One region of the Phenylobacterium koreense genome, then DNA from elsewhere that is predicted to be linked to it. Evidence: predicted binding sites of a transcription regulator. Region 1 holds the regulator's gene; the other holds the start of a gene.
The links. Region 1 encodes LexA, which represses DNA repair genes until DNA is damaged. Its sites were predicted from a motif close to ATGTTCNCNANNTGTTCT; they were not measured.
Positions count from the first base shown of each region.

Region 2: recA (recombinase RecA) is a predicted target of LexA. The motif match lies at 1,951-1,968, and genes of this name have one in related genera.

Region 1 covers NZ_JBEPLU010000002.1:329,400-333,582, forward strand. Annotated here, with positions in the region: gene ABID41_RS13395 (anthranilate synthase component II) at 1-251, shown strand, start outside; gene trpD (anthranilate phosphoribosyltransferase) at 254-1,264, shown strand; gene trpC (indole-3-glycerol phosphate synthase TrpC) at 1,261-2,049, shown strand; gene lexA (transcriptional repressor LexA) at 2,183-2,875, shown strand; gene ABID41_RS13415 (ComEC/Rec2 family competence protein) at 2,856-4,183, opposite strand, start outside.
Region 2 covers NZ_JBEPLU010000003.1:182,412-186,594, reverse strand. Annotated here, with positions in the region: gene ABID41_RS16940 (TonB-dependent receptor) at 1-1,908, shown strand, start outside; gene recA (recombinase RecA) at 2,059-3,132, shown strand; gene alaS (alanine--tRNA ligase) at 3,382-4,183, shown strand, end outside.

The sequences.
Region 1 (4,183 bases):
TCTTCGCCGGCCTGCCGAACCCGTTCACGGCCACCCGCTATCACAGCCTCTCCGTCGAGAAGTCGACACTGCCCGATGTGCTGGAAGTGACCGGCTGGACCGAGGACGGCGAGATCATGGGCTTCAGCCACCGGTCGCGGCCGGTCCATGGCGTGCAGTTCCACCCGGAATCCATCGCCACCGAGGGCGGGCACGCCATGCTCGCCAACTTCCTCAAGCTTACGGGCCTCACCGAGGAGGCTGAGGCCTAGACATGTCCGACGCATTCAAGCCCCTTCTCGGCCGCCTGGCCGATGGCGGAACCCTGACCGAAGAGGACGCCGGCGAGTTCTTCGCCGCCTGCCTGCGCGGCGAGCCGACCCCTGCCCAGATCGCCGCCGCGGTCACCGCCATGCGCATGCGCGGAGAGACGACCGGCGAAATAACCGCCTGCGCCCGCGCCATGCGCAAGGCCGCGATCACCTTGGAGCACGACTTCCAGGTCATGGACGTCTGCGGCACCGGCGGCGATGGCCTGCACACCCTCAATGTCTCGACCGCCGTCGCCTTCGTGGCCGCAGGCGGCGGGCTGAAGGTCGCAAAGCACGGCAACCGAGCGGTTTCCTCGCGCTCGGGCGCCGCCGACGTGCTCGTCGAACTGGGCGTCAACCTCGACGTCAACGCCGACCAGCAGCGCCGGGCGCTGGACGAGGCGAACGTCGCCTTCTTCTTCGCTCCCGCCCACCACAGCGCCATGCGCCACGTGGCGCCGATCCGCACCGATCTCGGCTTCCGGACGATCTTCAACCTGCTCGGCCCGTTGACCAACCCCGCCGGCGCCCAGCGCCAGGTCATGGGCGTCTTCGCCGACCGCTGGGTGGAGCCGCTGGCGCGGGTGCTGGGCGCCCTGGGCGCTGAGCGCGCCTGGGTCGTCCATGGCGGCGGCATGGACGAGATGACCACGACCGGCGAGACCAGCGTGGCCGAATATCGCGATGGCCAAGTCCGCCTCTTCACCATCACGCCGGAAGCGGTCGGCCTTCCCCGCTCGGCCCTGGCCGACATCAGCGGCGGTTCCCCCGCTGACAACGCCAAAGCGCTGCGCGAACTGCTCGACGGCGCCAAGGGCCCTTATCGCGACATCGTCCTCCTGAACGCCGCCGCCGCGTTCCTGGTCGGCGACAAGGTCGAGACCCTGCGCGAAGGCGTCACCCTGGCCGGCGACATCCTCGATGACGGACGCGCCAAGGCCGCCCTCGCCAAGCTGGTCCAGGTGACGGCGTGAGCGACGTGCTTTCGAAGATCGCCGCCTACAAGCGCGAAGAGGTCGCCGCGCGCCGCGCAGCCCGATCCCAGTCCGACATCGACGCCGCCGCCAAGGCCGCCTCGGCGCCTCGCGGCTTCCGTCACGCCCTCGAACGCGCCCATGCGCCGGGCAAGCTCGCCCTGATCGCCGAGATCAAGAAGGCTTCGCCGTCGAAGGGCCTGATCCGCGCCGACTTTGATCCGCCGGCCCTGGCCTGCGCCTACGAGGCCGGCGGCGCGGCCTGCCTCTCGGTACTGACCGACACCCCGAGCTTCCAGGGCGCGGACGCCTTCCTCACCGCTGCGCGCGATGCGGTCTCGATCCCGGCCCTGCGCAAGGAGTTCCTGGTCGATCCGTGGCAAGTGGCCGAATCCCGCGGCTTTGGGGCGGACGCCATCCTGGTGATCCTAGCCATGGTCGATGACGCGCTCGCCGCCGAGTTGATGTCGGAAGCCGCCCGCCTGGGCATGGACGCCTTGGTCGAGGTCCATGACGAGCAGGAGATGGCCCGCGCGGGCCAGCTCGGCGCCACCCTGGTCGGCGTGAACAACCGCGACCTCCGCACCTTCGAGATCGACCTGGCCGTCACCGAGCGCCTGGCGGCGCTGGCGCCCAAGGACGCCCTCCTCGTCACCGAGAGCGGCATCTTCACGGCGGCGGACGTAGCCCGGCTGGAGCAGGTCGGCGCCCGCGCCATGCTGGTCGGCGAAAGCCTGATGCGGCAGGCTGATGTCACGGCGGCGACCCGCGCCCTGCTCGGCTGAGTCGCCTCGGACCTATCGTCAAGCTTCGAAAACCCTAAGCCTTTCAAGGGCTCAGCAGTAACTTGACATTAATGAAGAACACCTAGAGAACATTCCTGACGTTAGCGCTTTGTTCTCCAAGGGCTCGACAGCCATGCTCACCCGTAAACAGCACGAACTTCTCATGTTCATTCATGAGCGGATCAAGGAAACGGGGGTTTCGCCGTCCTTCGACGAAATGAAGGAGGCCCTGGACTTGGCGTCGAAGTCGGGCATCCACCGCCTGATCACTGCGCTCGAGGAACGCGGCTTCCTGCGCCGTCTTCCGCACCGGGCCCGCGCGCTCGAAGTCGTGAAGCTGCCGCAGCAGGCGACGACGACCGCCCCGCCCAAGGGGCGCGCGCCGTTCAAGCCCCAGGTAGTCGAAGGCGGCGACCCGAACGCCCTGCCCATCGCCAACGATACGCGCGAGCTGCCGATCCTCGGCCGCATCGCCGCCGGCACGCCCATCGAAGCCATCCAGCAGGAGCGCGACCGGATTCCGGTCCCAGAGACGATCCTGGGCGCGGGTGAGCATTTCGTCCTCGAGATCCAGGGCGATTCCATGATCAACGCCGGGATCCTTGACGGCGACTATGTGGTCATCCGCAAGACCGACACCGCCAATTCGGGCGACATCGTCGTGGCCCTGGTGATGGGCGAGGAAGCCACCCTGAAGCGCCTGCGCAAGAAAGGCGCTTCGATCGCGCTCGAAGCCTCGAACCCGGCCTATGAGACCCGCATCTTCGGACCGGACCAGGTTCAGGTGCAGGGTCGGCTGGTCGGCCTCATCCGCCGCTACCACTGATCGTCCAGGGTCTTTGGCCGCGCAGGTCCTGGGCCCACACGACCCGCCAGCCGGACGGGCTTCTGTAGAGCTCGGCCGACCCGCCCCTGGCGAAGTCCGCCTCGGTGAGCGTCAGCGCGTTCCTGCAAGGTTCGGCAGATCCACGGACGATAACCACCTCCGCCCATCCGCAAAACAGCGGCTGCTTGGCCGCTATGGTCGAGGCCCGGCGGGTGAAGATCGCCGCGACCTTCGGATCGGCGCTTCCCTGGCGCGGGGCGCAGGACCAGCGATCGCAGTCGAAGGCGACCTCCCGCGCGGCCGAACCCTCCGCCGGCGTCAGGCCGCGCCGCCTGGCCCAAAGCTCGGCGGCGAAGAGCTTGGCGTCGGGGCGCAGCAGCACCGCCTGATCCCCTCGCCTGACGGCTGCGGTCGAACCATCGGCGGCGATCCAAATGTCCGGCGCCGGCGGGCGCGGGCATAGCCATACGCTCAGGGCCAGGGGCAAGCCGAGCCAGCGGAGCGGCCCCCTCCAAAGACACAGCCACAGGATACCGATGAAGGCGGCCGGCAGGGTCCAGGCCGGAGCGCTGGCGAAGATCCGCTGACTTCCGGGCAGATCGGCGATCCACCCGGCGATCATGTTCATGGTGTCGATGGCTAGGCCCGCCGCCGACAGGAATGGTCCGCCCAGGCCAAAAGGCGTCAAGGCGGCGCCGATCGCCAGGCCCGGCATCATCAGAAAGGAGCTGATCGGCGCGGTCAGCAGATTGGCGGCCAGGCCGAAGGTCGAAACCCGGTTGAAGTGCTGCATGGCGAACGGGCCGGTCGCCAGCCCGGCCACGAAGCTGGCTCCGATGCTGGCCGCGGTCCAGACGCCGACCGCCTGGGCCGCGCGGATCGGCCAGGGCGTATTGATCTCCCGCGGCGGCCGCGGCCAGGCCTCGGCCAGGGCGACCAGGGCCGCGGTCGCGGCGAACGACATCTGGAAGCCGGGCTGGATCACCGCCTCGGGCTCGAAGGCGAGGATCACAAGGGCCGCCAGGCCCAAGGTGTGCAGGCTGATCGCGCGCCGATCGGCCAGAATCGCCAGGAAGGCCGCCCCCGCAGTGATGGCCGAGCGCTCGGCGGGACTGGGCGCACCGGAAATCAGCAGATAACTGCCGACCGCCAGCAGGCCGAAGACGGCGGCGACCTTCTTGGAGGACACCCGCAGCGCCATCCACGGCCAGGCGGCGATAAGCAGGCGGACGGCGCCGAACGCAAAGCCGCCGACGATGGCCATATGCAGCCCGGAGATCGAGATGATGTGCGCCAAGCCGGAGGCCC
Region 2 (4,183 bases), on a different contig from region 1:
ACCGGCCCGAGCGGCACCACCGCCGACCCGGGCGGCTCGTCGCCCGAATTGCTTCTGGTCGACGTCGAGCGGCTCGAGCTTCTGCGAGGGCCGCAGGGCACGCTCTATGGGGCGAGCGCCATGGGCGGCGCCCTGAAGGTCATCTTCAAGCGGCCGAATCTCGCCCAGGCGAGCGAAACGGCGTTGGCCGAGCTCAATACCAACTCCGGCGAGTGGGGCGGGGGACAGAGCCTGGTGATCAACCAGCCTCTGATCGCCGACAAGCTGGGCGTACGGCTCACCGCCTATCGGCGCACGGAGCCGGCATATGTCGACAATGATCGCCTGAGCGTGCGGAACGCCAACGCCGGACGGGTCTGGGGCGCACGCCTGGGCCTGGGTTTGGAGCCGACCGAGGACCTTCAGGTCAATCTCTCGGCCAGCTACCAGGACGCGCACGATGACGACACCAGCGGGGGATCGTTGGGCGCCCGCCCGAACGTCTCTCTGAACTACGTGCGGATGCCGTTCGAGAGCCGCCTGAAGCTCTTTGACAGCGCGCTTAGTTGGCGCATCGCAGGCATGCGGCTGTCGGCGAACGCCGCCGCCTATGCCTGGGACAGCCTGCGGCGCATCGATTACACTGGAACTCTGCTGGCCGAGCGCGACAGCCCCGACGGTTGCAAGCGCTATCTGGACCTGCCGGCGGCCGTCGCCTGCACGGGGCAGCAATTGGGCGTCTATTCGGCCTATGTGGACAGCCGGGCGCCTGGCCTGCTGAACCAGCCGATCAATCTCAGCGCCCAAGTCCAGGAAGTCCGTCTGCAATCCGACGACCCGGGTTTCCTGGCCTGGACGCTCGGCGTCTTCCACGAGATCCGGAAGGACCGCATCGACAGTCAGGTCGTCGTGGGCGACGACCTGACCGGCGAGCCGGATTTCGAGCAGGGCTATACGGGGCGGCGTATCGTCGACAGTCGCCTGAGTCACCGCGCGGTCTATGGGGAGGTCACCCTCGGCGCCGATCGCGACACCTCCCTGACCCTGGGGGCGAGACGTTTCGAATACGACAAGGCCACGATCGGCCACGCGGCGGTCGTCAATGTCATCTCGAACACCTCCGAAGCGAATTTCGCCACCACGACCGGCGAGGACGGCTGGAGCATCAAGATTCTAGGCAATCGGCGGCTCTCTCCGACGGCGCTGCTCTATGCGCAGGCCTCGCAGGGCTTCCGCCCGGGCGGGATCAACACCGTGCCTGGCCTGCCGCCAAACCTGGCCGCCTATGGCCCGGACAGCCTCTGGAACTACGAACTGGGCCTCAAGAGTTCGTGGTTCAACAACCGCGTGGTGTTCAACGCCGCCGTCTACCAGATCGACTGGCAGGACATGCAGTACAGCGCGAGCAGCACCAACGGCGCGTTCGCCTTCATCACCAATCTCGGCGAGGCGCGCATTCGGGGCCTGGAGGCGGACACCAGCTTCGTCGTCAATTCCATGGTGCGGGGTGGTGTGAGCCTGACCCTGACCGACGCAGTCCTGACCCGCGACCAGGCCAGCGCCGAAGGGGCGGGGTTGGGCTCGGCCGGCGACCGCATCCCCGCGGCGCCACGGGCGTCGGCGGAAGGGTGGCTGGAGTACCGCCGCGACCTTCGCGAAGGCCTGCAACTCCTGCTCCGCGCCGACGGCGCCTATGTCGGCCGCTCCCACAGCGCCTTCGATCGGAGGAGCGCAAACGACGTCGCGCTCGGCGACTACTGGCTGTTCAACGCGCGGGGGAGCCTACGCACGAGACGCTGGACGCTCAGCGCCTTCGTGGAAAACCTTTCGGACGCCGATCGTCCGTCTTTCGCCACGACGGGACGCCAGATTCAAGCGTTCGCCCCGCGGCCTCGGCAAGTCGGGCTGTCCGTGGCATACGACTTCTAGAGCGGCGTCAGAACCGGACGCACAGGCTGGAGCGCCACCAAAAGAACATCTTGTGAACAGCGAACAAAGCGCGTACGCCTTCTTTCGACGGCCAGCCGCTACCCGCGTCGGACTGTCGGGTTGGAATCATGGAACAAGGGGCGCCTTGCAATGAGTCAGTCGGCGTTGAAGCTCGTGGGAAAAGAAGAAGGCGATAAGCAGCGGGCGCTGGAAGCGGCGATCGCGCAGATCGATCGGGCCTTTGGCAAGGGCTCGGTGATGAAGCTTGGCGAGAAGAGCCATATCGAGGTGGAGGCGGTGTCCACCGGCTCCCTCGGCCTGGACCTCGCCTTGGGCATCGGCGGCCTGCCCAAGGGGCGGATCATCGAAATCTACGGTCCGGAAAGCTCGGGCAAGACGACCCTGGCCCTGCACGTGGTGGCGGAGGTTCAGAAGGCCGGCGGCGTGGCCGCCTTCGTCGACGCCGAGCACGCCCTGGATCCGCAGTACGCCAACAAGCTCGGCGTGAACCTGGATGACCTGCTGGTCTCCCAGCCCGACACCGGCGAACAGGCGCTCGAGATCACCGACACCCTGGTGCGATCCGGCGCCATCGACGTCATCGTCATCGACTCCGTGGCGGCCCTGACGCCGCGCGCGGAAATCGAAGGCGAGATGGGCGACCAGCTTCCCGGCCTGCAGGCCCGTCTGATGAGCCAGGCGCTGCGCAAGCTGACCGCGTCCATCTCCAAGGCCAAGACCCTGGTGATCTTCATCAACCAGATCCGGCACAAGATCGGCGTGATGTACGGCAGCCCCGAGACGACCACCGGGGGCAACGCGCTGAAGTTCTACGCTTCGGTTCGCCTGGATATCCGCCGCACCGGCTCGGTGAAGGTGCGCGACGAGATCCTCGGCAACAATGTCCGCGTGAAGGTGGTGAAGAACAAGGTGGCCCCGCCGTTCCGCGAGGTCGAGTTCGACATCATGTACGGCGAGGGGATCTCCAAGCTGGGCGAGATCATCGACCTGGGCGTAAAGGCCGGGGTCATCGAGAAGTCCGGCTCCTGGTTCTCCTGGAACTCCACCCGCATCGGCCAGGGCCGCGACAATGTCCGTGAATTCCTGAAGAACAACCCCGACATCGCCAATCAGATCGAGCGTCAGGTGCGCGGCGCCCGCGAGGCGATCGAGGAAGAGCTGCTGGTCGGCCCGACCGGTGACGAGGGTTCTGACGAGGACTAGGTTCGCATCGCCGGCCGGCCGTCACAGCCCACCGGAACCGGAGAGGCCTCCAACCCGACATCCGGACCCGCCCGGCGGGCATGCCCCCGCACGGACGCCGATGATGCGCAAGGACGCTTGGACGCAGACCGTCCAGGCGTCCTTTTTCTTTGCGGGGGCCGCCAAAATCCGTAAACGGTCGCCGATGGGGCGGCGCCGGACAGGCGAGCTCCCATATCTATTTCTTCCGTTTCCAACGTCTGACGAGCCATGCCGAGCCTTAACGAGATCAGGACCGCGTTTCTGGGCTATTTCGAAAAGAATGATCACCTGATCATTCCGTCGGCTCCGCTCGTTCCGCAGAACGACCCGACCCTGCTCTTCGTCAATGCGGGGATGGTGCCGTTCAAGAACTACTTCACGGGCGCCGAGACGCCGCCTGCGCCGCGCGCGGCCTCGTCGCAGAAGTCGGTCCGCGCCGGCGGCAAGCACAACGACCTGGACAATGTCGGCTACACCGCGCGCCACCACACCTTCTTCGAAATGCTGGGGAACTTCTCCTTCGGCGACTATTTCAAGGAAGGCGCGATCGAGCACGCCTGGACCCTGCTGACCAAGGAGTTCAAGCTTCCGCCCGAGAAGCTGTGCGTCACCGTCTATCACACCGACGACGAGGCGGCTGCGCTCTGGAAGAAGATCGCGGGCCTGCCCGACGAGAAGATCATCCGCATCGCGACCAACGACAACTTCTGGTCCATGGGCGACACGGGCCCCTGCGGGCCGTGCTCGGAGATCTTCTACGATCACGGCGAACACATCCCCGGCGGTCCTCCGGGCAGCCCGGACGAGGACGGCGACCGGTTCGTCGAGATCTGGAACCTCGTCTTCATGCAGTTCGAGCAGTTCGCCGACGGCCGCCGCATCGACCTGCCCAAGCCGCAGATCGACACCGGCATGGGCCTGGAGCGCATCGCCGCGGTGCTGCAGGGCGTCCACGACAACTATGACGTCGACCTTTTCCGCACGCTGATCGCGGCTTCGAAGGACCTCGTCGGCGACGGCACCAACGGCC